Aureispira sp. CCB-E: one gene and its partner. The protein of the gene in region 1 interacts with the protein of each later gene in a pairwise test. Links are inferred from orthologs where the notes say so. Each region holds a gene or a part of one and is shown on either strand. Other genes may lie near its edges. The genes, in order: tsaE and rlmB.

Region 1 (3,144 bases):
CGCTTGATCAACCAACTAAAAAGGTTGTCGTTAAATCGGCTGTAGTAGCTTCAACAAGCCCTGCAACAAGTACTAAAAAAACGACAACAGCACCAACTGTTGCCAATGTTTCTACTCCTAATACAACTTCACAACAAGAGAAGAAAAATGAAACGCCTCTTGCAACTGATCTTTTAGAGACTAATCAAACAACAGTAGCAACAAATAAGAAACGAAAAGTAAAAACAACTCGTACAGAGGTTATTTACCAATATTCAACCACTCCATTACGCGCCCTTCAAGAAAAGCGTAAGATGATGGAAAAGCAAAATACGATTGGTAATTTTGGTATTGGAGATGAATTAAACACTAAAAAATCGCCTTTAAAAGCAGCTGTATTTGGTGGTGCTAGTGCCAAACTATATGGTGCTACAAAAGATTTTTCTGTCATGCCTTTTGCTGGAGTTAGCGCTTCTTATCGCATTGCCAAACACCACGGAATACAAACAGGTGTTCAATACAAAAGCATGGGGAATTTAACTCAAAATTCTAGCAAAAAAGTAACCGATCCAACAACATATATGCCCTACGCAAAACCAGAACCATCTATTCAAAGAATTGATCTTTTAGAAGTACCTTTGGTTTATCAATTTCATCCACACCCTAAGTACAATCTACAAGCAGGTGTCAAAGGAGCATGGCTGATGAATGTTGAAACAGGTAATCCTGACCTAAACAATTTGTCGAATGCAGAAATGGGAATTAGTGAATTTGACTTTAGTCTTTTGTTGGGTATGGAATATTGTTTTAATGAGCACTGGTCTATGGGCATACAATACAGCCTTGGCTTAATCAACTTAACTCAAAAAGCATCAAGCATGCATAATGAAGAAGTTAGCGCAACAATAGATGCAGGGAACGATCCTCAATACAATATCAATGCATTGACAAATGATGGAGAATTGATCGTACCAGTTCATTCTGAAGCGACAGGTGCGAGTCATCAAGCATTGAAAGTTCCCAATCAATTGCGCAACAATGATGTCCAAGTACTACTAAAATATACGTTTTAAAAGGTAATCGTTTGCTTTTGGTACCTTAACTAAGAAAATACAACTTTTACCTCACAGAAGGTAGCATTCTTGTTTTTAGAATGCTACCTTTTTTTATCTTTGCCTTTGAGCCTGTTTAAATTCTGTCTTCAAGCTTTTTGCCCCTATCAACTGTTTTGTTAGGCACTAAAATCAACTCATGTGCATCCAAATTGAAAAACATGAATTTTAACCTGCTCTTATCTTTCTTGTCAAAAAAAATGAAATGAGACAGCAATTTGTAGCCAATTCTATTGACCAATTAGATGCTATTGTAAAGGCATTGACTCCTATTATAAAAACTAGAAAAAAAGTAGCCTTTTTAGGGCAAATAGGAGCTGGAAAAACAACATTTATCAAACAACTTTGTCGTAATTTGGGTGTCAAAGATTTAACTTCTAGCCCTACATTTTCGATCATCAATCAATATGAAGCTCCACAAGCGACCATTTATCATGTCGATTTGTATCGACTAAAGTCAGAAGAAGAAGCATTTTCTATTGGGTTGATGGAACTTTTAGATGATAATAGTTATTGTTTTATTGAGTGGCCAAGCATCATAGAAAACTATTTTCCTGAATCAGCTCTATGGATTAAAATATCTGTTGACGAATCCGAAAATAGAATCTTTGATATTTATTATGAATAAGGAACCACTCTAAAGTATTCGTTCTTAGACAGAAAAGTTTTGCCACGTATTTTTTTTCTAAAAAAAAGCAAAATTTTTTGTTCAAAAGTTTGTTTGTTCAGCAAACAACAATTATATTTGCATTCGCATTTAAGGAAGTAATGGCCCATGGTGTAATGGTAACACAGCAGATTTTGATTCTGTCATTCTAGGTTCGAGCCCTAGTGGGCCAACTAACTTTCCTAAAAGCGTTATATAAGAATGTCTTGTTCTACAAACATTCATTTTTGGCCCATGGTGTAATGGTAACACAGCAGATTTTGATTCTGTCATTCTAGGTTCGAGCCCTAGTGGGCCAACTAAAAAGTCTTTAGCAAATATTTTGTTAAAGATTTTTTTTTGCGTATTTTTTAATTTTTGAAACATTAAGAGTCTTTCAAAGAGCAGAAAACAAAGCGTTTATAGCGTTTTTTTAAGACAAAAATTGTAAAATACAGCAAAAGAGTATACATTTGTAAGTACTTAATTTTTAAGCATTAATTAAAAACATCCTAATTTTTGCTTGTCATCCAAATTATAAATCATTTACTATTATGAACAAAGGAGATTTGATCGACAAAATTGCACAGAAAGCTGGCTTGAAAAAAGCAGATGCTGCTGCTGCATTAGATGCTACTCTAGATTCAATTCAAGATGCACTAAAAGAAGGTGACAAAGTTACTTTGGTCGGTTTCTGCACATTGAGCACTTCTTATCGTGCAGCTAGAACAGGTGTAAATCCTAGTACGGGTAAACCTGTGCCGATTGATGAAAAAGTTACTGTTAAATTCAAAGCAGGTAAACTTCTTTCTGATTCTGTTAACACAGCGAAGTTAAGAAAGGCTTTAAAGCCTAAGAAAAAGTAAGCTTTTGTTTGCCCTGATAGATAAGATATAAAAGCACATACTCAAACAGTATGTGCTTTACTTTTATCTCTATAACTCATCTATCTTCACAAAAGAGACATATTGAGGATTGGTCTCCTAGCCTTCGTGTACCGCAGCAGCCAACTCTAAAATCAACTGCGGATCCTTCTCAATAGCATTTCCGACCACAATAATATCTGCCCCTGCCTTTACATTCGCACTTGCTTTTTCGGGTGTTTTAATTCCTCCTCCTATAATCAAGGGGATCTCTGTTGCCATCGAAACCGACTCTATCATAGAAGTGCTAATTGGGTTTTGAGCACCACTCCCTGCATCCATATAAATCAATTTTAGCCCCAGCATCTCTCCTGCCATAGCCGTACAAACAGCAATACTATCTTTATTGGCTGGAATGGGTTGAGTATTGGACATATAAGAAACGGAAGTAGGCACCCCACCATCTACCAAGATATAACCTGTTGAAATAATTTCCACTGGGCTTATTTTCAGAAAAGGAGCTGTCTCTACGTGTTTGCCAATT
Region 2 (3,149 bases), 1.9 Mb from region 1 along the record:
AATCCCCCACCAAATCCTCCTTCGATTACACAAAGTCAAATAGTTGATGGAAATAGCCAGTTTGCTATAAACATTTATCAAGAACTAGTTGATGAAAATCAAAATCAAATGCTCTCTCCTTATAGTATTTCTACCGCATTAGGAATGGTTTATGCAGGAGCAGATGGCAATACAGCTACAGAATTGAAAAACGTAATGGGCTATGGCACCAACAACAATAACTTTCATCAAACATTTAATCAGCTGACCAATACCATTGAACAAAATGTGAGCAGTCCAACCAACAGTGAGGTAAATGTGGTCAATAAAATTTGGCGCAATACGAGCATGAGCTTCTTACCAGATTTCGAAAGCTTAATGAACAACGTCTATCTAGCTCCTGTTGTGGCAACAGATTTTACACAAAGTACTGCTGCCAAACAACAAATCAATAATTGGGTTAGCCAAGAAACCAATCAATTGATTCCTGAGCTACTTCCCAATGGTTTTATTACAGATCGAACAGCAAGTGTTTTAGTAAATGCTGTATATTTTAAGGCAGATTGGAATCACCAATTTACACCTGGAATGACTCAAACTCAATCGTTCAAAACTTCTTCTGGTACAGTTAATACAGACATGATGTCAGAATTAATTCCTACCAATGAATTAAAATTTACAGAAGATACCGATGCTGAAGTACTTGAGTTATTCTTCAAGGACAAACAAAGCTCCATGGTTGTTGTATTGCCTAAAGATCAAAATATTGGCATTAATAATTTTGTAAAACAAAAGCTATCTAAAACAAAAATAAACCAATGGTTTGATGATTTGGCGTATCCTACTCCTAACAATTCGAACTATAGTGTTCATATTCCTAAATGGGATTTTTCTAGCGACTTTGATTTGGTAAGCACCTTGGAAGATTTAGGTATTAACGAAGCTTTCTCTCCTGCAGCAGCTAATTTATCAAAAATGGCAGATGCTCCCTTATTTATTGATAAAATCAAGCACAAGACAGTCATTGCCACAGATGAAGGTGGTGTTGAAGCTGCTGGCTCTACAGCGGTTGGAATTGGGGTTACTAGTGTTCCTCCTGTGGCAAGAACAATCAATGCTAATCGTCCCTTTGTTTTTATAATAAAAGATACAGAAACAAACTCTATCCTTTTCATTGGACACGTACAAGACCCTAGTTAAGTTTTGTTCTTTTGTTAGAATTTATTAGTTTGGTTATTCATTTGTTATAAATGAGTAAAGCCCAAGTTCTTTTCAGAGCTTGGGCTTGTTTTTTTCTATTTGAATAAGAATAGTAAAATTCGTTTAAATATGTTGAATTCTTGCTGTAAACTTAAAGTTTGATACGTTGTCGGATAGCTTCATACAAAACAATTCCTGCAGCCACCGAAACATTAAATGAATCGGTTGTTCCCATCATAGGTATTTTAAACCAACTGGTTGCTTTTCTAAGAATGTGTGGGCGTACCCCTTCATCTTCTGCCCCCATTACAATCGCTGTTGGCATTGTCATATCCAACTCGTCTAACATTTCTTTTCCTCTCAAATCTGCTGCGACAACTTGTACACCATTCATCAACAAATAATCAATAACATTTCCTAAACTCGCAGTTCTACAAACAGGAATTTTGGACAAAGCTCCAGCAGAAGTTTTTAAAGCCTCTGCATTAATTTGAGCTGTTTTCTTAAAAGGAACAATCAAAGCATGTGCTCCCATTGCTTCCGCAGAACGGGCAATAGCTCCCATATTACGAACATCTGTAATGCTATCTAAAACAACAACCAAAGGCACTTCACCTTTTTCATAAATCAAAGGAAAAACATCCTCAATTAACTGGTATTCTATGTATGATAAGAACCCTAAAACTCCTTGATGGTTTTTCTGTGTTATGTTACTAATTCTATCCTTAGGCACAATGTGTAGAGGAATATTACGTTCTTTGCACAAAGTCCGTAGCTCTTTTTCATAGTCTCCCTTAACAGCTTGCGAAAGCATAATTTTATCAATGGACATTCCATTATGAATAGAATCCATAATTGGATGTCGCCCATAAATTAACTTGTCTTTATCTATATTACTTTTTTTAGCCTTTTTATAATGCATATTTTATTTAATTTTCATTCCACTCAAAGGTATTAATAACCTTTTCTAAATCCTCTTTTACAAAAGCAACGATTGGTGCCATAGAATCTGCATTGGGCTTGGTATTAAAATACAAAGAAGCCCATACGGCATGATTTAAACTATCGGTTAGCCTAAAATGATAGGGAGAAGCAACATCTCCATCAACACTAAAGGTGATTGCGTACAAGTTTCTGTCCTTGTCAATAAAATCTTCTGTAGTTCGTCCAGTTGCTTTTATATTGTGTTTTTCAGATAGTATATAAGAGTCCGATAGTACATCAAACAATTTTTGATCCACCGAGTCGCCCCCTATGTCTGTATACGTAAAGTGTATGCTTCCATACAAACTAGGCAACTGCATTGTAAACCAACATGGGTGCTTTGCAGCTTGGTTGATTAACATACTATCTTTTTCGAATTTCATATAGTCAGGATACTCAAAAGAAAAGGCACAGTAATCCTTATCAAAGGACACATAGTTACGTTCAGGATAAGTTACCTTAGGATACATTCTTGGCTTGGGTATTGGAATCCGATCTTCCGAACAAGCTATAGTAAGCATCAAAACAATAGACAAGAGCAATAAACGCATATTGGTTGGATTAATTTTTTTTTTAGCTAAAACAAGGCGATATAAATTTTTGCAACTTGCTTGTAGCTATCTAAGACGAATCTTTTTAACTGAAATTACTTTTCAGAAACGGAGGAAAGTAAGTCGATATTATCTGTTTCGGGCAAAACAATACGAATTTTTTCAATTCTTCGAGCACTAGCAGCCAGAGTTTTTAGTTGACAGTCCTTGCACATAATCGTGGTGTTAACCTTAGGCATTGTTCCATTCAGTACCAAAACCAATCCCGCAATAGTTTCTGCCCCTTCTCTTTGATCATCAAAAAAATCTGGTCTCAAATCCAATACACGACAAATTTCTAGTATAGGCGTACTTCCATCAAAATCGTAGGTATAATCATCAATTTTTTTATAGATTTTTTCTTCTACATCATCAAATTCGTCCAATATTTCCCCG

Evidence for each region.
Region 2: the proteins of tsaE (region 1) and rlmB interact in binary tests that used the Escherichia coli proteins (3 or more experiments, as listed by UniProt). The link is inferred for Aureispira sp. CCB-E from one-to-one orthologs.

Annotation. Positions count from the first base shown.
Region 1 is NZ_CP133671.1:1,906,947-1,910,090, reverse strand. Bases 201-3,007 are described here. They hold tsaE (tRNA (adenosine(37)-N6)-threonylcarbamoyltransferase complex ATPase subunit type 1 TsaE), read left to right. Parts: upstream 201-1,296; coding sequence 1,297-1,719; downstream 1,720-3,007. Other genes in these bases: QP953_RS07195 (geranylgeranylglyceryl/heptaprenylglyceryl phosphate synthase), read right to left, coding at 2,721-3,007; QP953_RS07200 (HU family DNA-binding protein), read left to right, coding at 2,292-2,603; QP953_RS07220 (porin family protein), read left to right, coding at 201-1,052. Outside these bases: more of QP953_RS07220, read left to right, coding at 1-200; more of QP953_RS07195, read right to left, coding at 3,008-3,144. UniProt on the Escherichia coli protein: Required for the formation of a threonylcarbamoyl group on adenosine at position 37 (t(6)A37) in tRNAs that read codons beginning with adenine.
Region 2 is NZ_CP133671.1:11,149-14,297, forward strand. Bases 217-3,028 are described here. They hold rlmB (23S rRNA (guanosine(2251)-2'-O)-methyltransferase RlmB), read right to left. Parts: upstream 2,102-3,028; coding sequence 1,331-2,101; downstream 217-1,330. Other genes in these bases: QP953_RS00055 (serpin family protein), read left to right, coding at 217-1,179; QP953_RS00065 (hypothetical protein), read right to left, coding at 2,109-2,714; gldE (gliding motility-associated protein GldE), read right to left, coding at 2,810-3,028. Also shown: more of QP953_RS00055, read left to right, coding at 1-216; more of gldE, read right to left, coding at 3,029-3,149. UniProt on the Escherichia coli protein: Specifically methylates the ribose of guanosine 2251 in 23S rRNA.